Regions from separate parts of the Mesorhizobium sp. B3-1-7 genome, predicted to be linked through region 1. Evidence: riboswitches for the same ligand, from Rfam matches in the RefSeq annotation. Region 1 holds a riboswitch; each other region holds the start of a gene.
The links. Region 1 has a riboswitch for cobalamin ahead of FJ417_RS11910 (DUF1636 family protein). Riboswitches for the same ligand answer to the same signal wherever they lie in the genome.
Positions count from the first base shown of each region.

Region 2: another riboswitch for cobalamin. It lies ahead of bluB (5,6-dimethylbenzimidazole synthase); the one in region 1 lies ahead of FJ417_RS11910 (DUF1636 family protein).
Region 3: another riboswitch for cobalamin. It lies ahead of FJ417_RS30775 (CbtB domain-containing protein); the one in region 1 lies ahead of FJ417_RS11910 (DUF1636 family protein).

Region 1 is NZ_VFTL01000011.1:144,890-152,357, forward strand. It holds gene FJ417_RS11900 (ABC transporter substrate-binding protein) at 1-510, opposite strand, end outside; gene FJ417_RS11905 (ABC transporter ATP-binding protein) at 543-1,331, opposite strand; gene FJ417_RS11910 (DUF1636 family protein) at 1,328-1,711, opposite strand; cobalamin riboswitch at 1,907-2,113, opposite strand; gene FJ417_RS11915 (efflux RND transporter periplasmic adaptor subunit) at 2,447-3,604, shown strand; gene FJ417_RS11920 (FAD-dependent monooxygenase) at 3,601-5,175, shown strand; gene FJ417_RS11925 (efflux RND transporter permease subunit) at 5,294-7,468, shown strand, end outside.
Region 2 is NZ_VFTL01000010.1:147,696-155,163, reverse strand. It holds gene aroC (chorismate synthase) at 1-149, shown strand, start outside; gene ribB (3,4-dihydroxy-2-butanone-4-phosphate synthase) at 242-1,342, shown strand; gene FJ417_RS11185 (MFS transporter) at 1,556-2,776, opposite strand; gene FJ417_RS11180 (TetR/AcrR family transcriptional regulator) at 2,897-3,490, shown strand; gene FJ417_RS11175 (hypothetical protein) at 3,722-4,705, shown strand; gene bluB (5,6-dimethylbenzimidazole synthase) at 4,808-5,539, opposite strand; cobalamin riboswitch at 5,582-5,759, opposite strand; gene FJ417_RS11165 (histone deacetylase family protein) at 5,874-6,800, shown strand; gene FJ417_RS11160 (exodeoxyribonuclease VII small subunit) at 6,804-7,055, shown strand; gene FJ417_RS11155 (DUF2277 domain-containing protein) at 7,101-7,367, shown strand; gene FJ417_RS11150 (pirin family protein) at 7,377-7,468, shown strand, end outside.
Region 3 is NZ_VFTL01000053.1:24,372-31,839, forward strand. It holds gene FJ417_RS30745 (hypothetical protein) at 1-106, opposite strand, end outside; gene FJ417_RS30750 (metalloregulator ArsR/SmtB family transcription factor) at 266-583, shown strand; gene FJ417_RS30755 (SRPBCC family protein) at 580-1,065, shown strand; gene FJ417_RS30760 (MAPEG family protein) at 1,127-1,540, shown strand; gene FJ417_RS30765 (PilZ domain-containing protein) at 1,564-1,836, opposite strand; gene FJ417_RS30770 (histidine phosphatase family protein) at 1,986-2,558, opposite strand; adenosylcobalamin (AdoCbl) riboswitch at 2,644-2,787, shown strand; gene FJ417_RS30775 (CbtB domain-containing protein) at 2,788-2,997, shown strand; gene FJ417_RS30780 (CbtA family protein) at 3,158-3,898, shown strand; gene FJ417_RS30785 (hypothetical protein) at 3,950-4,534, shown strand; gene FJ417_RS30790 (DMT family transporter) at 4,600-5,547, shown strand; gene FJ417_RS30795 (GNAT family N-acetyltransferase) at 5,904-6,803, shown strand; gene FJ417_RS30800 (hypothetical protein) at 6,941-7,276, shown strand; gene FJ417_RS30805 (hypothetical protein) at 7,319-7,468, opposite strand.

The sequences.
Region 1 (7,468 bases):
TTCGGCCTCCGTCTCCTTGCCGAAGATCTTGCCGAGCTTCTCGACGTCGCCATGGAGCAAGTCCATCGAGGCGGCGGGCCGGTTCTTGTCGAGATGGACGCAGCTTTCGGTCAGCACCAGCGTCTTGATGCCGTGCGGGGCGAGCGTGTCGGGCGTGACCTCGCCGCCCGGCTTCATGCCGTAATACCAGCCGGCGAAGAAGAAATCCGGCTGCACGGCGACCAGGTTTTCCAGCGTCGGATATTTTGGCGCCAGCTCCGGGATGGAGCCTTGCTCCGCCTTGAACTCGGGGCCGACCTTGTACCAGCCGGTGATGCCGGTAAGCCCGACGATCGACGGCTGCAGCTTCAGCGCGAAGGCCATCTCGGCCATGTTGAGGTCCTGGATGACGGCGCGTTTTGGCGGTGCATCGAAGGTGAGCGCCTTGCCGCAGCTGTCGACGGTGACCGGGAAGGCGAAGGCGGCCGAGGCGAGAAGCGAGAAGGCAAACGACAAAGCGAGGCGTTTCACGGGATGGTGCTCCTTGTTTGGGTTGGGCAGGTTCAGGATGGCGAGGAAGCGCGCGTGGGCAGCTCGAAGACGGTGAGCTCGCGGTCCTCGGTCGGGTGCCGCAGGCGCAGCACGTCGATGCCGAAAACCTCGCGGATATGCGGCTGCGCCAGCGCCTCGCGCGGCGGTGCCAGCGCGTGCAGCCGGGCGTTGCTCATCACCGCGACGTTGGTGGCGAAGGGCGCCACCAAGGCGAGATCGTGCAGCACGGCGACCACGGTCATGCTGAATTCGGCCACCAGTTCGAGCAGTTCTGCGCGGGCGCGCGGGTCAAGGTGGTTGGTCGGCTCGTCGAGGAACAGGATCTTCGGCTCTTGCGCGATGGCACGGGCGAGCTGCGCGCGCTGGCGCTCGCCGCCGGAGAGCGAGCCGATGCTGCGCGCGAGCAGTGGCAAGAGCCCGGTCCGGCGCAGTGCTTCGACGACGATGTCGCGGTCGTCGTGCCGGCGCCTCAGGCCGGCATGCGGGACGCGGCCAAGCTCGACATAGTCGATGAGCGCCAGCCGTGGATCCGGCTGATCCGTCTGGCCGACGACGGCGATGCTGAGCGCCCGCTCGGCGGCGGTGATCCTGTCCAGCCGGCGGCCGGCCAGGCGAACCTCGCCGTGGCTCGGCGACAACGCCCCGCACAACATGCGCAGCAGAGTCGTCTTGCCGGCGCCGTTCGGGCCGATGATGGCGAGGCGCTCACCCGCCGCCAGCGATAGGCTGACATCCTCGACCAGCGTCCGGCCGTTTGCCGTGGCGCCCAGATCGCGGGCTTCAAGCAGGGGCGCGCTCACCGGACTTGCTCCCTGGCCTTACCCGCGGCGGGGATGCGCGCCAGTATCTTGCCGGCGATCCTTGCCGGGCGCTGGCCGGAATTGCACCAGCCGTCGGGCAGCGAGGCATAGAGCCTGGCAAATTCGACCAGCGCGCCGGCGTCGGTGCCCCTGTCGATGGAACCGAAGAGATAGGTGGCTTTGCCTTGCGCCATGAAGGCCACGGTGAGCGGCCGCGCGCAACCGGCCATGCAGTCGATGGTCTCGATGGCAAAGGAAGGCGCCGGCTGCAAGGAAAGCCTGGAGCGCAGGTCGGCGCACAAACCCTCGCCGGACCTCAGCCCGGTCACGGTATCGCGGCACAGCGAACAGACGATGATGCGATGGCTCGAGCGTTTCACCGTTTCACGGAAACGGCGAACCGCTCTATCTCTTTGTTTTGACGCAATTCCAGACGGAAAACCGCTACACACTTTTCCTGGAATTGCTCTCGAGGCGTCCAACATTTCCGTCACTTTCCAAAATGGCGACGGAAGGATGCTGGACGAGCCGGCCGACAAGACCGGTGCCCGCGTCTCCTCCCGGCACACCCCGTCCGGTCAACTCATGTCGATGGCAGGTCTCCTGGCTCGCGGGTCGTTGCGCCATCCGCCTTCCCAGCCTTGCCGGCCAGTGGCGTTTCGGATGGAGCTCGCCGCTCACAGTTGCGGGGGCAGCCACGGGTTCAATCCAGACCGGATCTCACCGTGTTCCCTTTTCACCCCTCGCCTTGCGGCTCGGGGACCATGACGCAGCCATCGTAGGTTGTCCGCGCGCGAGTCGCAACGGCTTCTGCGCGCGTTCATCACCGCGTGAAGCGACCTGCCTGGAGAAATGCATTCGTGGTTCGATTCTCGTTATGATATGTAATAACGTTACATACCAGCGAATGCGTAGCAGTCAATCCCTCCTCGCGCCGTCTCACCCAAACATCGGAAAATTTTCAGAAACCGTTCGGGATTTGCCGGAGCCGAAATCGCAAAAAGATCGGGCTGGCGAAAGACAGGTTGCAACGCCTTGATCCCCTGCCAGCCAACGCAGTTTCCCGGCCGCCGCGTCCTCCCAAGCGCGGCCGCAACCTTGGGCATGGAGACAACATGATTGCCGCACGTTTTCACAACAGTCCTCTTGGGCACAACAAGCCGCTCAGGCGCCGCCTTGTCGCCGGCTCGATCGCCGCGCTCGCTTGCGGTGCCGTGATGGTCTGGCACGGCGCCAGAAGCGAAGCATCGAACGTCGCGCCGGGCACGCCCGAAACCAAGCTGGTCAAGGCAGTTTCGGTCTCGCCGGAACCCGTCGCGGATAACCGCGTCGCCATCGGCGAGATCAAGCCGAGGCTGGAGAGCGATCTCGGTCTTCGCGTTTCCGGCAAGCTCATCCAGCGCACCGCCGAGGTCGGCGCCACGGTGAAAAAGGGCGAGGTGCTCGCCCGGGTCGACGACCAGGATTATCGAAACCGGCTGGCCAGCGCGGAAGCCGATGTGACAGCGGCCGAGGCCGTGCTGGTGGAAGCCAGCGCCGCCGAAGCGCGTATCAGCGCGCTGCTCGCCAAGGGTTTCACGACACGCGCCAACCATGACGCGACGCTAAAGAATCTGCGCTCGGCCGAGGCCAAGCTGAAATCGGCGAACATCGCCTTCGCGATGGCCAAGGACCAGCTCGGTTACACCGAGCTCCGGGCCGAATTCGACGGCATCGTCACCGCCACCGGCGCCGAGGCCGGCCAATCGGTCAATGTTGGGCAGATGGTGGTACGCGTCGCCGATCCGGAGAGCCGCGACGCGGTGTTCTCTATCGCGGAAGCAGCCTTTACCAGCGACCGGCGCGGTCGAAAGATACCCGCCGTCACCGTCTCGCTGCTCAGCAATCCGGCGGTGTCGACCGCCGGCACTGTGCGCGAGATAGCGCCGATGGCCGACGCCGCCACCCGCACCTTCCAGGTGAAGGTTTCGCTCGAGAATGCGCCTGACGAGATGCGCTTCGGCGCAAGTGTCGCCGGCCGCGTCGAGATCGCCGGCGCTCCTGTCGTGCTGCTGCCGGGCAGCGCGCTGTTCGACAAGGAAGGCAAGCCCGCCGTCTGGGTGGTGTCGGCCTCGTCGGCTGTCGAGCTCAAGCCGGTCACCATCGCCCGCTACGAGACCGACCGCGTAGTCGTCAGTGCCGGGCTCACCAAGGGCGACCGGGTCGTCACTGCCGGCGTAAACCGGCTGCGGGAACACGAAAAAGTCCGTATCGTTGAGGGAGAAGGAAAATGACCATGTCAAAGACCAAGGTCCTCATCGCCGGCGCCGGCCCGACCGGGCTGACGCTCGCGCTCTGGTTGACCAAGCTCGGCGTTCCGGTGCGCATCTTCGACAAGGCCGCCGCTCCCGGCGAAACCTCGCGCGCGCTGGCCGTCCAGGCGCGCACGCTGGAATTCCACCGTCAGATCGGCATCGTCGACGACGTGCTTGCAGCGGGCGTGAAGATCGAACAGCTCACCGTGCACACGCCGGCAGGCGTCGCCGCGAGACTCCCGCTCGCCGATTTCGGCCGCGGCATCAGCCCCTATTCCTTCGCCTTCGCGCTGCCGCAGGACATCCACGAGCGCGTGCTGATCACGCATCTGGAGCGCGCCGGCGTCGAGGTGGAGCGCGGCACGGAGCTCATCGCTTTCCAGGACAAGGGCCACGCGGTCATCGCGACGCTGAGCAAGGAAGGCCAGACGGAAACCGTCGTCGCCAACTACCTCGCCGGTTGCGACGGCGCCCACAGCACAGTGCGCCACGGGCTGAATATCGGCTTTCCCGGCGGCGCCTACGAACAGTCCTTCTACGTCGTCGACGTGAAAGGCCGTGGCGACATCACCCGCAACGGCATGGACACGACCATCAGCACCTACGGTTTTGCCATCGTCATGCCGGTCCGGCAGTCGGGTTCGATCCGGCTGATCGGCATCGTGCCGAAGGCGCATGAGGCGGACGAGACGATCAGCTTCGAGGCGATACGCGCCGACGTCGAGCGCGACACCGGCGTAACGGTCGACGAGGTCAACTGGTTCTCGACCTACCGGGTCCATCATCGCGTCGCCGAGAATTTTCGCGTCGGCCGTGTGTTCCTCTGCGGCGACGCTGGCCACATCCACAGCCCGGCCGGCGGACAGGGGATGAACACCGGCATGGGCGATGCGGTGAACCTTGCCTGGAAGCTCGCTGCCGTCGTCCAGGGCCGCGCCGATCCGCGCCTGCTCGACAGCTATGAGCCGGAGCGCATCGCCTTCGCCCACAGACTGATCGAGAGCACGGACCAGGCGTTCCGCATCGCCACCAGCCGCTCGCGGCTCGTCGGCCTGTTCCGGCGCTATCTGATGCCGAAGATCCTGAACATCGCGCTGCACACGTCATACGGCTCGCGCGCCTTCTTCGGCGTCATCTCGCAGGCGGCGATCCAGTACCGCGCCGGCCCGATCAGCTCGGGCACAGCGGGAAAGATCAGCGGCGGCGACCGCCTGCCCTATGTGCCGATGCCAAGCAGCGACAATTTCGAGCCGCTGCGCTCGCTGGACTGGCAGGTGCATGTCTATGGCGAGGTCAATGCGGAATTCCGGGCCATGCTGGCATCGACCGGCATTCCGGTTCACGGCTTCGCCTGGTCGGAAACCGCCGCGAAAGCCGCCTTGCAGCGCGACGCCGCCTATCTGGTGAGGCCGGACGGGCATGTCGCGCTCGCCTCGCCGGTGCAGGAGGCGGCGAGCTTCCAGCGCTACCTCGCCGGCCTCGCCATCAAACCAAGGACGGCCGAGCGGGCGCCATACCGCGTACCGGGCACCATGCACAGCCTGGCCTGACTTGCCGCGGCGCCCGCCAAATGGCGGGCGCTGACCGGACCCAAACCATCACTTGTTTTCGCCAGCCGGCAGAAGCCGGCGGAACGCGCCTTCGCGCGCGCTGAGAGGGCTTTGCATCATGACCAGCTTCAATCTTTCCGAATGGGCGCTGCGCCACCGCAGCTTCATCGTCTACCTGATGATCGCGGCCGCACTCGCCGGCCTCTACGCCTATCGCGGTCTCGGCCGCGAGGAGGACCCGCCCTTCACCATCAAGACCATGGTGGTGAAGACGATGTGGCCAGGCGCCAGCACCAGCGACACGGTCGAACAGATCACCGACCGCATCGAGAAGAAGCTCGAGGAACTGCCCGATCTCGACTACGTCAAGAGCTACACCAAGCCGGGCGAATCCGTCGTCTTCGTCAACCTGAAGGACACTGTTGCCGGCGACGAGGTGCAGCCGCTCTGGTACCAGGTGCGCAAGAAGCTGGACGACATCAAGCCGACGCTGCCGTCGGGGGTGCAAGGCCCGTTCTTCAACGACGAGTTCGGCGACACCTATTCGCTGATCTACGCGCTCACCTCCGACAGCCTCAGCCATCGCGAGCTGAAGGATATGGCGACCAGCCTGCGCGCCGGGCTGCTCACGGTGAAGGACGTCGCCAAGGTCGACCTGATCGGCCAGCAGGACGAGAAGATCTATCTCGAATTCTCGACCCAGAAGGTGGCGGCGCTCGGCCTCGACGTCGGCACGCTGACGCAGGCATTGCAGGCGCAGAACGCGCTGACGCCGAGCGGCACGGTCGACGCCGGTCCCGAGCGCATCGCCATCCGCGTGTCCGGTTCCTTCACGTCGGAAGAGAGCCTGAAGGCGATCAACTTCTACGCCAACGGCCATTACTTCCGGTTGGGCGACGTCGCCGAGGTCAAGCGCGCCGATTCCGACCCGCCGCAGCCGATGTTCCGCTTCAACGGCAAGCCAGCGGTCGGCATCGCCGTCTCGATGACGGCAGGCGGCGACGCGCTGGCATTGGGCGAAAACGTCAAGGAGAAGATGCATGAGATGGAGGCCGAGCTGCCGCTCGGCGCCGAGCTCGGCATGGTCGCGGACCAGTCGCATGTCGTGGAAGAATCCGTCGGCGAATTCACCAAGAGCCTCGGCGAAGCGATCGCCATCGTGCTTGCCGTGTCACTGCTGGCGCTCGGCTGGCGCCCCGGCGTCGTCGTGGCGGTTGCCATCCCGCTGGTGCTGGCGATCACCTTCGTCACCATGCAGTATTTCGGTATATCGCTGCAGCGTATCTCGCTCGGCGCGCTGATCATCGCGCTCGGCCTGCTGGTCGACGATGCGATGATCGCGGTCGAGATGATGATCGCCCGCATGGAGGAAGGCTACGACAAGATCTCGGCCGCCACCTATGCCTATACCTCGACTGCCTTCCCGATGCTGACCGGCACGGTGGTGACGATCGCCGGCTTCGTGCCGGTCGGCTTCGCCAAGAGCGGCGCCGGCGAATACTGCTTCTCGCTGTTTGCGGTCGTCGCCATTGCGCTCGTCGTCTCCTGGGTCGTCGCGGTGCTGTTCACGCCGCTCACCGGCGTCTTCATTCTGCCGGACCGCATCAAGGGACATGGCGGCAGCCACCAGCCGTCGCGCATTGCCCGTGGCTTCCAGGTGCTGCTCGAAACCGCGATGCGGGCGAAGTGGCTGGTGCTGTCGGCGACCGCCGGGCTGTTCGCGCTCTCGGTCGTTGCCATGGGCTTCGTCGGCCAGGAGTTCTTCCCGAAGTCGGACCGGCCGGAGGTCATGCTCGATCTCACACTGCCGCGCACCGCCTCGATCAAGGCGGCGGACGCGGTCGTCGAGCGCGTCGAGAAGCTGCTCGCTTCCGATACTGACATCGACCATTGGAGCTTCTATGTCGGCCAGGGCGCGGTGCGCTTCTACCTGCCGCTCGACGCGCAGCTGGCCAACGACTTTTTCGCCCAGGCGGTGGTGGTGACCAAGGGCCATGCCGTGCGCCAGGCGGTCATCGACCGGCTGGAGAAGGAGCTGTCGACCGGCTTCGACGACGTCATGGCCCGCGTCACGCCGCTGGAACTTGGCCCGCCGGTCGGCTGGCCGCTGAAGTTCCGTGTCAGCGGTCCAGACCCGGACAAGACGCGGAGTCTCGCGCAGCAGTTCGCGCAGGTGCTCGGCAGCGACGCAGCGGTCCGCAACATCAACTACGACTGGAACGAGCCGGCCAAGGTCATCAAGGTCGAGGTCGACCAGGACCGGGCGCGTGCGCTGGGCATCTCCTCGCAGCAG
Region 2 (7,468 bases), on a different contig from region 1:
ATGTCGAGGTGATGACCAAGGGTCGCCATGACCCTTGCGTCGGCATCCGCGCCGTGCCGATCGGCGAGGCCATGGTTGCCTGCGCGGTCGCCGATCATTATCTGCGGCACAGAGGACAGACAGGGAAGGCAGTAGGCAGTAGGGATTAGGCAGTAGACCGCCCGACACAGCCGTTTTCTTTCTTCTACTGCCTACTGCCTACTGCCTACTGCCTAATTCCTGCGAGCGAAGCGAGCGCGCCATGCCATACGACCAGAAGAAGATCGTCGAAGCGATCCGCGCCTTCGAGCGCGGCGAGATCGTCGTCGTCATGGACGATGACGGGCGCGAGAACGAAGGCGATCTGATCGTCGCCGCCGTCCACTGCACTCCGGAGAAGATGGCCTTCATCGTCCGCAACACCTCCGGCATTGTCTGCACGCCGATGCTGCGTGACGATGCCAGGCGGCTGAACCTCGCGCCGATGGTGGCGGACAATGACTCCGCCCACACCACCGCATTCACGGTCAGCGTCGATTTCAAGCACGGCACCACGACCGGCATTTCCGCCGACGACCGCACGCTCACCGTGCGCAACCTTGCCAACGGCAATGTCGGCCCGTCCGATTTCGTGCGTCCCGGCCACATCTTCCCGCTGATCGCGCGCGAAGGCGGTGTCTTGATGCGCTCCGGCCACACCGAGGCCGCGGTCGACCTCTGCAAGCTTGCCGGCCTGCCCCTGGTCGGTGTCATCTCCGAACTGGTCAACGACGACGGCACGGTCAAGCGCGGCCCTGAAGTGCAGGCCTTCGCGGAACAGCATGGCCTGAAGCAGGTCTCGGTCGCAGACCTCATCGCCTACCGCCAGCGCAAGGAAACGCTGGTCGAGCGCGTCGCCTGCTCCGACATCGACACGCCCGGCGGCAAGGCGCAGGTCTTCACCTACACGCTGCCCTGGGATTCCATGCACCATGTCGCGGTCGTCTTCGGCGATATCCGTGACGGCGAGGACGTGCCGGTGCGCCTGCATTCGGAAGATGTCGTCACCGACGTCTTCGGCACCAGCCATCGCCTCGACGGCATCATGAAGGCGATGGGCGAGCGCAGGCGCGGCGTCATCGTCTATCTGCGCGAAGGCTCGGTCGGCGTCGCCCACCAGGAGCGCAAGCGGCCCGCGAGTGGCGAGCGCGAGGACCATGAGGAAGCCCGCCGCCGCGAGAACGAATGGCGCGAGATCGGCCTCGGCGCCCAGATCCTCAAGGATCTCGGCATCTCCTCGATCAACCTGATCGCCTCTCGCGAGCGCCACTATGTCGGCCTCGAAGGCTTTGGCATCCACATCGCCAAGACCGAGATTCTTTAGGCTGCCGGGGCGCCGAAGGTCCTGGCGGCAGCCCCGCCGGCGTTGCTGATTGACCAGAGCCTCCGCGACGGAGGCGATTGGCCGGGGCCTCCGCGACGTCGTCATCTCGGGTCTATGCCCCGCTTCGAGTCGCTCCGCCCGTGAATGACGAAGTCGCGTAGGTCTCGGCTAACTTCCAACGTCTGCGATGATGATCGGACGGCCGAATAATCGTCACTCCGCAGGCACCACCGCTTCGCCCCTGTCCGCGTCGCAATCGCCCGTCGCCAGCCGGCACTGCCCGGCAAGCACGGTGGCCAGCGCGATCGCCCCGGCCGCCACCGACACCCAGAACCCGTTCTGCGGACCGAAATTGTCGACCATCCAGCCGGCGGCGAAGGAGCCCAGCGCCATGCCGATGCCGATGCCGGTGGTTACCCAGGTGACGCCTTCGGTGAGCATTGCCGGCGGCACGTGGCGCTCGATCAGGCCGAAGGCTGTGATGAAGGTCGGCGAGATCGCGACGCCGCTGACGAAGACCGCCAGCGCCAACGTCGGCACCGTGTCGGCGAAAAGCAATGGCAGCGTGGTGAGCGCGATCACCGTGACCGCGACCGCGAGTTGCCGCTGCAGCGGCGCCTTCAGGCTGAGCGCGCCGACGATGATGCCGAGCACGAAGGATCCAAGCGCATAGACGCCGATGACGAGGCTTGCAGCCTCGGGCTGGCCGAGCGCCTTGGTGATGGCGACGGTGGTGACTTCCGTGGTGGCGAAGGTCGCGCCGACGAAGATCAGCGCGAAGGTGATGATCTGCACCGGCCGCAGGCGGATCGCCGAACCGGCCGCGCCATGTTCCGCCGGACGTACCGGTGGCTCGGACGAGCGCTGCAGCAGGAATGCCGCCGAACCGAGCGCGAGCAGCAACGTGCTGACCACCATGCCGGCTTCGGGAAACAGCGCCGCGCTCAAGCCCACTGACAGCGAGGCTCCGGCGACATAAACCAATTCGTCCGCAGCCGATTCGAACGCGAAGGCGGTGCTCAACTCGGGACGATCGCGAAAAATCTCGGTCCAGCGAGCCCTGACCAGCGCCGGGATGTTGGGCATGGCGGCGGCAAGCAGCGCCGACCCGAACAGGGTCCAGGCCGGCCAGTGCTGGTTGGCCGCCACGATCAATGTCGTGAAGGCAAGCACCGAGACAAGCGTGGTCGGCAGGGCAATCGCGCTTTGGCCAAGCTGATCCACCCATCGCGAGATCTGCGGTGACAAAACAGCATTCACAAGGGCGTAGGTCGCGGAGACCGCCCCGGCCAGCCAATATTCGCCATGCGTCTGCGAGAGCATCGCCACGATGCCGATCGGCGCCATGGCGATCGGCAGCCGCGCGATGAAGGCGGCCGCGGCAAAGCCTTTCGTGCCGGGAGCCCGAAAGATGTCCGCATAGGGGTTTCGCATGATCCTGCTCCTCGACAAGGTTGCATACTAAAACTACATGCGCTGCGTATGAATGTGAGATAGTTCATACGCTGCGTATGTCAATTGGCATACGAGGCGTATGTTAGTAGAGCCAGAGCCATGCACAGACCGCGCAAGGAGATGATCGCCGAAACGCGCGCCAAGCTGATCGCGGCCGCCCGCCACGCCTTCGGCACGGTCGGCTACGCCGAGGCCTCGATGGACGATTTCACCGCGTCGGCCGGCCTGACGCGCGGCGCGCTCTACCATCATTTCGGCGACAAGAAGGGGCTGCTGCAGGCGGTGATCGCCGAGATCGACGGCGAAATGGCTGTACGGGTGAACGAGGTGGCTTCGAAGGCGCCGACCCGCTGGCAGCATTTCGTCGATGAATGCACCAGCTATATCGAAATGGCGCTGGAGCCGGAAATCCAGCGCATCATGTTCCGCGACGGCCCGGCGGTGCTCGGCGACCCGGCGCAGTGGCCGAATGCCAGCGCCTGTATCGCCTCGATGACCGACCATCTGACGAAGCTGCAGGACGAGGAGGTGGTCGTTCCAGAGCTTGATCCCGAGACGACCTCACGGCTGATCAATGGCGCCAGCAGCCAGGCCGCGCAGCGCATCGCCAATTCGAACGATCCCGAAGCGACGTCGAAGAAGGCGATCGCGGCGTTCAAGCAACTGCTCGAAGGCTTGCGCAAGAGGGTTTGACGGCACGCTTGGGTAACCAAGCCACCGGGTTGTGCACCGCTTTCCGGCCGGCACAACCCCGCCGCGATTGACAATCAATAGGGCGAGCGCATCCTCCACCGCCAACTCTTACAGCGCCGCGCGTTCTTTGAACGCGCAAGGACGCTGTAAAAACTTTGATTCAGCGCATGGCCCTTCCCGAAATCGATTCCGATTTTCGGGATCATGCGCGGGGGTGTGGAGAGTCGGGGCATGTGGGACTTCAGCATCGCCAAGTCGGTGTCCATCATGATGCGGACATGGCCGTTCATCGTCTTTCGCATGATCGTCTATTTCGGCATCACGGTCGCCTACATCATGGCGACCGGCACGGGCGCCAGCGTCGGCTACGGCGTCGGCCACATCTCGACCGATCCCGACGGGCCGATGTCCTTCGCGCTGTGGGGCGGCGTGGTCGGCTTCGGCGTCGTGTCGATCGCCGTCTACTGGATCCGCGAATACATCCTCTATGTGCTGAAGGCGGGCCATATCGCCGTCATGGCGCATCTGATAGACGGCCACGATGTCCCTGACGGGCAGAACCAGATCGCCTATGCCAAGGAAGTGGTCACCCAGCGTTTCGCCGAGGCCAACATCCTTTTCGTCGTCGACCAACTGGTCAAGGGCGCCATCCGCGCCATCACCGGCCTGATCGGCGGCATAGCCGCCTTCCTGCCGATCCCGGGCCTGAGCGGCCTGGTCGGCTTCATCAACACCGTCATCCGTATCTCGCTGACCTATGTCGACGAGATCATCCTCGGCTACAACATCCGCATCAATTCGAACTCGCCCTTCGAGACGGCCAGGCAAGGTGTCGTCCTCTACGCCCAGAACGGCAAGCACATGGTCAAGAACGCCGTCTGGCTGGCGGCGATCATGTGGGGCGTGTCCTTCGTCATCTTCCTGTTGATGCTGGCGCCCGCGGCCGCGATCCTCTGGGTCATGCCGGGTCAGCTTGCCGGCTGGGCTTTCGTGCTGGCCATCGTCTTTGCCTGGGCCTTCAAGGCGGCCTTCATCGAGCCCTTCGCCATTGCCTCGCTGATGCAGGTTTATTTCGAAGCCATCGAGGGCCAGGTGCCCAATCCCGAATGGGACCACCGGCTGGCCGAGGCCTCATCCAAGTTCAGGGAACTGCGCGACAAGGCGCTGGGCTCCTTCGGCGGCGGCTCGCGCTGGGATACGCCCCGGGCCGCTTGATCAGGATTTCGAAGGACCGCCTAAAGCGCGTCGCGTCGAAACGGATTCACGCGACGCGCTTTAGGTCGTTGCTTGATGCATGTCGTTGTCGCAAAACCGAGGTCACTTTTGCGCGACATGCATTAGCCTTGCGATCGCCGATTTGAGCGGCGCCTCGCCGGCGCCGCGGAAAGTCTCGCTCATCACAAGCTCCGGCAGCGGCAGGCGCTTGCCCCAGCCATGCGCCTCGAGATCGGGCTTCGGCGCGAAGGCTGAGACGCGGCCGACGCAGAGATAGGCGATCGGCGTCACATGTTCCGGGATCGACAAGAGCTGCTTCAGCGCTTCCGTCTCGATGATGCTGACCCAGCCGACGCCGACACCCTCGGCCCGCGCCGCCAGCCAGAAATTCTGCACCGCGCAGACGGTGCTGTAGAGGTCCATCTCCGGATTGTGCCAGCGCCCGAGCGGCGAATCCTTCGACCGCTGCCGGTCGCAGGTGATGCACAAATTGAGCGCGCTTTCGCAGATGCCCTCGAGCTTAAGCTTGCGGTACAGCGCCTGCCGTTCCGCCTCGATCGCCGGCAGTTCCTGCTCGCGCGCGGCGAGGAACAGGTCGCGCACCTGCCGACGTCTGCCTGCGTCGCGGATGACGATGAAGTTCCACGGCTGCATGTAGCCGACCGACGGCGCATGATGCGCGGCGGTGATGAGCCGCGCCAACACGCTGTCATCGAGGTCGTCGGGGACAAAATGGCTGCGCACGTCACGCCTGGTGAACATCGCCCGATAGACCGCGTCGCGCGCCAATTGGTCAAAGTCGTCGCCGCTCGCGGCGATCGCTGCTGCCGTCATCGCTTTTCCCCTTGCGACAAGCAGTCCCCCGCCTGACCAAGCGGAAAACCATGTCTGCCGGGCCGGTCTTCTGGCTCGGGATCCTCCCGCATCCGGCGCCTTCCCGTCATCGACAGTGGCTTTGCCGGCGCGGTCCCCCTCACAGCGTTGGGCACGCCACGGAGTTCAACCGTGTTCCCGATTCTCCCGCGTCGCGGGCACCAGGCAGCGAAGAACCTTACCGCGAAGCTTGCGCCGCGCCAATGGCGCCAGCGACATGGGCTGGCGCAATTTTCCCCAGCCATTCGGCTTTCAAACATGGTCATCCGCGCCGCCGGTGCCTAGATTAGGCGCCATGGCCACCCGTCTCTACACGCACCCGATCTTTCTGGAACACCTCACGCCGCCCGGCCATCCCGAGCGGCCCGACCGCCTGCGCGCCATCGAACGCGTGCTCGACGACGAGGCTTTTTCGGCGCTCGACCGCGTCAAGGCGCCCGAAGGCGATGAGAAAACGATCCTCTATGCGCATCCCGAGGATTTCGTCGAGCGCGTGCGCGCGGCGATCCCTGAGAACGGCATCGTCTCGATCGACGCCGATACCAGCGCCAGCCCGAAAAGCTGGCAGGCCGTGGTGACGGCGATCGGCGGCGCCAACGCGGCGGTGGACGACGTCTTCGAGGGCCGTGCCGCCAACGTCTTCGTCGCCGCCCGTCCGCCGGGTCACCACGCCGAAAAGACCACCGCGATGGGCTTCTGCCTGTTCAACACGGCCGCGATCGCCGCCCGCTACGCGCAGAAGAAGCATCAGGTCGAGCGCGTCGCCATCGTCGACTGGGACGTCCACCACGGCAACGGCACACAGGACATTTTTTGGGACGACCCGTCGGTTCTCTATTGCTCGACGCACCAGATGCCGCTTTATCCCGGTACCGGAGCGAAAAGCGAAACCGGCGCCGGCAACATCGTCAATGCGCCGCTCGCGCCGCAGACCGGCAGCGACCTGTTCCGCGACGCCTTCCTGTCGCGTGTGCTGCCCTCGATCGATGCGTTCGCGCCGGACTTGATCATCATTTCCGCCGGTTTCGACGCGCACCACCGCGATCCGCTCGCCGAGATCAACCTGACCGAGGACGATTTCGACTGGGCGACCGGGCAATTGATGGAGCGCGCCGGCCGCCACAGCTCCAACAGGCTCGTCAGCCTGCTGGAAGGCGGCTACGATCTGCAGGGACTGGCATTTTCAGTCGCCGCCCATGTCGGGCGGCTGATGAAGGGATAGGCTATGGCATTGGAAGGCAATGAGGACGTCAAGGCGATGAGCTTCGAACAGGCGCTCGACGCGCTGGAGAAGATCGTCGATGATCTTGAGCGCGGCGACGTCCCGCTCGACCAGTCGATCAAGATCTACGAGCGCGGCGAAGCGCTGAAGGCGCATTGCGACCGTCTGCTGAAAGCGGCCGAGGACAAGGTCGAGAAGATCAGGCTGTCGCGCGACGGCAAACCGGTTGGAACGGAGCCGCTCGACGCTGAGTAATTTGGACGACGGTGGGGCAAAGAAAGCAGGTAAGGAGTTCAAGCTATGTGCCGCAACATCAAGACCCTGGCCAATTTCGAGCCGCCGGCGACCAATGACGAAGTGCATGACGCAGCGCTGCAATTCGTGCGCAAACTGAGCGGCTCGACCAAGCCCTCCAAGCGCAACGAACATGCCTTCCACCATGCCGTCGAGGCGATCACAGCTGTCGCGCGCGAATTGATCGATTCGCTCGAAACCAACCAGGAACCGCGCAATCGCGAGGAAGAGGCGGCCAAGGCGAAGGCCAGGTCGGCGCTGCGTTTCGCCTGAGGATCCGATATGAGCTTTTTTCCGGGAAACGATCCTGAACCGGGCGATGCCTTCGCCTGCGACCAGATCGAGCTGATGGTCGTCCCCAACGCCAAGGACAT
Region 3 (7,468 bases), on a different contig from region 1:
AGAAGGCTTCCTTGGTCGAGCCGACGATGATGCGGCCCTGACCGTCCTCGGCGATGAAGGTGCGGTTCGCCAGCCAGTTGCTCTTTGCGCGCGTTGTTGCCGCCATCCTCGCCGATCAGCAGCGGATAGGACACCATCGCATTTTCGGCCCCCTCCAGAACCGCTCGCCAGGCGCGGCCGGCAAGGTCGACCACGTGCGTGCCGCATGGGTGGCACTCTCCATCCGGGTTGACAGGACAGACGCGCCGCCCTAGCTTTCGCGTTAGTGACCACTAACGCGAAATACTGGACAGCGCTCGGCGATCCGACGCGACGCACGATCTTCGAACTGCTGGTCGACCGCCCCAGCTCGGTCAGCGGGCTCGCCAATGCACTGCCCGTGACGCGGCCGGCGGTCTCGCAGCATCTGAAGGTTCTCAAGGATGCCGGGCTGGTGGCCGACACGCGCTCGGGCAAGGAACGCATCTACCGTATCGACCCGGACGGCCTCGCGGCTTTCCGGGCGGAGATCGACCACTTCTGGGTGAAGACGCTCGCGGCTTACGCGCGGCTTGTCGAGCAACCGACGGAGGACGAAACATGATCAAGCAGCCGGCACCCGCGCCCGTGAAACATTCCGTCGTCGTCGCGGCGCCGATCGCACGCGCCTTCAAAGTGTTCACCGAGGATTTCGGCAGCATCAAACCGCGCGAGCACAATCTGCTCGCCGTCCCGATCGCGGAAACGATCTTCGAGCAGCGGGTCGGCGGCCACGTCTACGACCGTGGCGTCGATGGCTCAGAGTGCCGCTTCGCCCGTGTGCTGGCCTACGATCCGCCGAACCGGCTGCTTCTGAGCTGGGACATCAGCCCGCGCTGGCAGATCGAAACCGACCTCACCCGCACAAGCGAGTGGGAAGTCCGCTTCACGGCCGAGGCGGAAAACCGCACCCGCGTCGAAATCGAGCACCGCCATATCGAGCGGCATGGCCAAGGCTGGGAAAGCGTGCGCGGCGGGGTCGACAGCGATCAGGGCTGGCCGCTCTACCTGCAGCGGTTCCAGAACCTCTTTTCCTGGGCAGCCTGACAGCACCACCCGGTACCGAAGGGCTTGGCCCGCACGACAGCCATTGGAAGGAGCGCGGAAAATGGAAGCTTATTGGCTGAGCACGCTCGGCGTGCTTGCGCTCTGTCTCCTGTCGGTGGCGCTGGCGGTCTATTCCGGCTCATCCAAGGGATTTGCGGGCAAGCTTTCGGGTCCGGTCGTCCCGGCGGACGACGACAACCGTCTCTACCGGATCGACCGCGTCCACATGAATTCGGTCGAGGCGCTGGCCCCTTTCGTCGTGCCCGTGATGCTGGCGATGATGGTCGGTGTCGGCCCGGTGACGCTCGCCGTGCTTGTCTGGGTTCACCTGGCGATACGCCTCGTACACATGGTCATCTACCTGCGTGGGGGAAACGCCGCCAAGGGCGGCAGCGTCAGGACGATCCTCTATGTCTCTGGCGCGCTGGTCACGTTTGTTCTCATCCTCGTGACGGGGTGGGCGGCGCTTCGCTGAGCAGCTTTCGCTTCGGCCGCGCATCAGTCCTTCGGCGCGTTGCTGTAGAGCGCCACGCCGACGCGGTCGTTGCGCCGCCACCGCACCAAAGCGCGATAGACCGTATCGTCGGCCGGGACCTCGAGCAGGAAGCGGTCCGGGATCTCCACATCGGCGCCGACGCGCAATTCCGCACCTTGCTCGTGTTGATTTCTGACCGAGCAGCCGATCCTGACGCCGGCGGCGATGATCGTGGCTTCCTTGAGCACGAATTCGCGCGCATGAAGACGGCGCTCGGTCTCGGGAAAATTGGCCATATCCGGCGGGCTCCTCAGGCAAGGCTCTCCTCGCAACAGGGCAGCACCATAGCAGCGAGGCGTTTCCGTTCCGTTAGCAATCACTGAAACGCGGAACGGCAGCTTCATAGGCCGACCGCATTCATCGGGATCTTTCATGCCCAGAGGGTTCAACCAGAGACGATGACCCCGCTCGTGTGCAGCACCCAGCGGCGGCCGTCGCTGCGGAATTCGGTGAGCGACAGCGGCTCGATGTCGATCTTCCAGACCGAGGAAAGCGGCGCGCCCAGAACATGCACCATGGCCGCGCGGATCGGCAGGGCGTGCGTGAGCGCGATGGTATGACCGCTCTCGGAAGCCAGGCGCTCCATCAGCGCGGCGCCGCGCCGGGCGACGGCGGCAAGCGATTCGCCGCCATGGGGCGCCACTTCCGCATCGGCGAACCAGGCCGCCATGCCTTCCGGATCTTCTGCCTGCACCTCCTCGAAGCCTTTGCCGGCCCAGCGCCCGAAATCCTGTTCGCCAAGCAGCGGCTCGACCGTCGCCGCCAGGCCGAGCGCCTCCGCCGTCTGCCGCGCGGCAAGCGCCGGACTTGTCCAGACGCGGTCGGCGCGGCGCAGCGAAGCGGCCAGCGCGCCGGCACGCTCGAAGGCTCGCGGCTCCGGCGCCTCGTCACTCGGAAAACGCCCCTTGCGCGTGGCCTGCGTCGCGCCGCTTGCGATCATCGTCAGGCGGGCGAGCATCCCAAAACTCCGTGGTCCAGTGAAATTTCGGCCGCGCGAAGCCGTGTTGGCCATTACATGTCGTTGACAGGCGAACGAAGTGCTGACAAGTGTTTTAGCGCTATACGGGATTGGAAGCTGGTGCGAGTCCGGCACGGTCGCGCCACTGTGATCGGCACCAGCCGAAAGTCAGGCCTTATTCCGCAGCATTGTTCGATCAACGGGACGCAGTATCCCACGGGAGGTCAATATGTCCGACACCACCTTCGCCCCCAGCTACGGTCCGGTTGCGATTCCGGTTCGCGAGCTTCTGCCGTGGGCCATCTTCGCCGGCCTGCTGTTGATGCTGGCGATCTATTTCGTCGGGGCGGAAGAAGGCGCGACGTCGCTGCTCCGCGGCACCTATGTGCACGAATTCGTGCATGACGGCCGCCACCTGCTCGGCTTCCCCTGCCACTAAGGCGGTTCAGCATCGCTGAACTCGCTTCGATTTTGGTCTAACGCGATTCCGGACGGAAAACCGGCACGCAGTTTTCCTGGAATTGCTGGGTTGGTTTAACGCTATTCCGGACGGAAAACCGCTACGCACTTTTCCTGGAATTGCTTAGAGGGTTAACGACATGGTCGGAAAACTTTTGCTGCGCGGCATGCTTGTCGGGCTGGTTGCGGGGATTCTGGCATTCGCCTTCGCCCGCGTCTATGGCGAGCCGCAGGTCGACAAGGCGATCGCCTTCGAGGAACAGCAGGCCCAGGCGGCCGGCGAGGCGCCGGAGCCCGAGATGGTCAGCCGCGTCACGCAGGCTGGCATCGGTCTCGCAACCGGCGTGCTGGTCTATGGCGCCGCCCTCGGCGGGCTATTCTCGCTGGTCTTCGCCTATGCCTATGGCCGGCTGGGTTCGCTTGGGCCCCGTGGCACTTCGGCGCTCATAGCGCTGCTCGGCTTCCTGGCGGTGATCGTGGTGCCCAGCCTCAAATACCCGGCCAACCCGCCCGCGGTCGGCAATGCCGAGACCATCGGCTACCGCACGGAATTGTTCTTCATCATGATCGTGGTCTCGATCGCGACGATGGTGGCGGCGGTCGGCCTGGCGCAGCGGCTGTGGACCCGGCTCGGCGCCTGGAACGCCTCGATCGTGGCTGGGCTGGCCTTCCTCGTCGTCTTCGCACTGGTGAAGGCAGCCCTGCCCGACATCAACGAAGTACCGGAGAACTTCTCGGCGACGGTGCTGTGGCAGTTCCGCGTCGCCTCGCTCGGCATCCAGCTTGTGCTATGGACCGTCGTCGGGCTCGGCTTCGGCGCGGTTGCCGAGCGCGTGGTCGCGGCGCGCGACCAGCGCAGCCCCGCCCGCCGCTTCGCCTGAAATCCGATGCGTCGACCGCCACGGTTCCTTGCCCTGGCGGCCATTTTCTTTTTGGCGATCGCCCTTTCGATCATGACGGCGGCGGTACCCGCCGAAGCGCATAGCGGATCCTTTGCCCCGCCTCCTCCCGGCATCCAGATCCCGAGCCTGACCCACGGCCAGATGGCCGTGATCGCCCGCCACCGCGGCGAGATCCTCGAGCTCGCCCAGCACCAGACCGCGACCGACCCGACCTTCCGGCGGCTCTACAATCACGGCAACCTGCAATACACCTATTGCCTGTGGGGCCTGATGCCGGGAAGCCTCGCCGACGAGGAGAGCCCCTTCAACGAATGCAGCCACGCCTACCTCGCCACCGCCAAGGCGCTGCTCACCCATATGGCGACGATGCCCTCAGCCGAACGCAACGCGAAAGCACTGATCTCCGATATCGACGCCGACATGGTGCGCAGCGGCGCGTCGTGGATCCTGTGCCAGTATAGCGGCGAGTCTTTCAGCACCGGCGCCGTCGTCGAGCCCAGATGGCGCGACATGGTCTTCCATCTGCCGAGCCTCTGCGTGCTGCTTGCCACGATGGCGGCGCTCGTCGTCGCCGCATGGTCCATCTTCGGCACGCCGCGCGCCCGCGCGGCCTAGCCGAGCGCTGCGCGCTGGCGTAAGCATCGGCAATTGTCCGGTTCCCGGATTCGCAGCCGCCAGCCATGTTCGCCCCCGAAGCCTTCGCCGTCACCGCCGCCTTATGCAGCGCGCTGAGCTCCATGTTCCTGAGCGAGCTCAAGGGCCGCGTTCCCCTGCTCCAGCTTGCCCGCTGGCAGATGCTCGCAACCTTCGTGATGACCGGCTCGGTGTCGTTGGCGATCGGCGGCTGGCACACGATCGGAGCGAGGGAGTTCTGGCTGCTTGCCGGATCAAGCTTCGCAGGCATCAGCATTGCCAGCACGACCTATTTCGCCACCATCTATTCGGTCGGCCCGCGCATCACGGCGCTGCTCTTCTCGCTCACCTCGCCTTTCGCCCTGGCGCTCGGCTATCTCGTGCTCGGCGAAACCATCAGCCGCTGGCAGGCGCTGGGCGTGGCGCTGGCGCTTGCCGGCATCGTGCTTGCAATCGGCATGCCGCGGCGGTTCCTCAAGCGCGGCGACCTCGCGCCGGCGATGCCGGTCGTCACCCCTTCCACCGTGCCGGTCAGCACCGCGCCCGGCCCGCCGCTCACCGGGCGCCTGGGACCAGGCATCATGCTCGGCGTCATGACGGCATTCGGCCAGGCGATCGGCACCCTTTTGGCGCGGCCGGCCATGGCCGCCGGCGTCGAGCCGTTCAGCGCCATGGCGCTGCGCTCGGGCCTTGCCGTGATCCTGTTCATCGCGCTCGCCGCGACGCCGTTCGGCAGGGGCAAGCGGGAGGCCGTCCAGTTCGGCATGGTCGGGCTCGCCGTGCTTTCCGCCTTCGTCGGCACCTCGCTCGGCATGTCCTGCCTGATGGCCGCGCTGCGCACCGGCAATGCCGGCATCATCTCGACGCTGTCCTCGATGACGCCCGTCATCATCCTGCCGATGGTGTGGCTGCGCAGCGGTCAGCGGCCGACCGCGGCCGCCTGGGCCGGCGCGCTGCTGGCCATCGCCGGCACGGCGCTGATCAGCGTTAGGTAAATCAAACCAGCCGCCGCGAGCCCGCTGCCGTGGCAGCGACATCAGTCGACATGCTGAACCTAGTGCGCCGCCGACCGGGCATAACGGCCGGGTGGCTGGCCGACATGACGGCTGAAGGCGGTGCTGAACGTGCTCGCGGAGCCAAGGCGGCTGGCCGTCCACCGCCAGCCGACAAGCTCCCTCGATGACGATGGCGAAGCTTGGATGGCCGAAATCCCTCAGGGCAGCGGGCAAACGCCGGGGGTCAACGCGGCCTCGGACCCCGGACGATGCTTGCTGATGGCGCCCGAGACGGCAGGCATGGACAGCTGATACGATCGGCGTTGCGGCTCACGCTCCGTGGCTGAGGTTGTTCAATGTCGCTCGTTTACAGACCTGCTCGCGCCGATGATCTCGTGGCGACCGATGCGCTGGTGGTGGCTAGCATCAACGAGCTTACCACTCGGCACGGCTTTGGCCCGATGGCGGCGACGAGCCCTCCCAACTTCCAGCTGTTTTCGCTCGAGGACGACCCCGGCGGCCTGTGGGTGGCGGAAGACGACGGGGACATTGCGGGCTTCGCCTGGAGCTGGGTATGCGGCGATATCTGGTTCCTCGCCCAGCTGTTCGTCGATCCTGGCCGACAAGGCCGCGGCATCGGAAACACGCTGCTGGAACGGACCATGGAGCATGCCCGCGCATCAGGCGCAGCCCACAAGGCACTTATAACATTCACCTTCAATCGTGTGTCGCAGGGGCTTTACATGCGGCACGGCTTGTTTCCCAAAACGCCGATCTACCTTCTCAGCGCCGCGCGCGAACGGGTGACCAAGGCATTGGCTCGACCGTTGCGTGCCGTCGAAATGGACGACAGCGCCGCGACGATGGAAAAACTGGTCGAGATCGACGTCCGTGCCCTGGGCGCCTCACGGGAGAAGCATCATCGCTACCTGCGCACCGATCCGTCGACGACAGGCGTCCTGCTCTTTGCTGGCGGCGATGCGGTCGGCTACGGATACACCAACGCCGGCGGGCATATTGGCCCCCTGGCGGTGACGCGGCCCGATATCGTTCGCGATGCCTTTGCAACGGCGTTGCTGTTGGCGGCGGATCGCTCGGCCGAAAAGGTATCGGCCTTCCTGCCGGGCACATGCGGGAGCGCGCTCGGCCTCGCGATCGATCAAGGCATGCGCATCACCTTCCCGATGCTGTTGATGGCATCGCCCGGCTATGGCGACTGGACGCAGTATCTGCCGCGAAATCCCGGCTTCATGTGATCGGCCGCCCGCGGCTGCAGGCGGCCGGCGGCAACCAAATGCTTGTTTTGCCGTTTATTTCAGCGGCTGCCGGCACACAGCGTGGCGCCAGCCGGCTGCGTCGGCCAGGTATCGCCGAGGGCGGAAAGGAGGCCGCGATGACACGGCCGACAGTGGAAATAGGCGACAGGGTGGCCGTCATCGCCACGGTGGTCGAACGCACCGAGGACCGCGTGATGCTGAGGCTCGACGGCGACAGCCATAAATATTCGATGGTCGAGCCCAATGCCAAGGCTGGCGACAAGCTCAGACTCGAGGGCGAGGTCGTGCATGTCGACGAGGATCTCGGACGCACGACCGTGCAGGTTCTGGGGCGCGTGACCGTCGACACCCGGTCGGTCGAGATGGTGACGCGACGTTGCGACCTCGACCATATCGGCTCGAACGTGCCGGGCCACCCTCGCCCACGCACCCCACCGCGACCGCATGGGTGAGCCGGGGCCGAGCCGCGATTCTGTCGTGGGACGATGACCGGTCTAATGGCGCTTGAAATACTGCACTTCGCGTTCGTGCTTTTCCGCCGCTTCGCGCGACTTGAAGGTGCCTAGATTGCGGCGCTTGCCGGTTCTCGGATCGATTTTGCGCGAATAGAGCCTGTATTCGCCGGATTTCAGCTTGCGGATCAT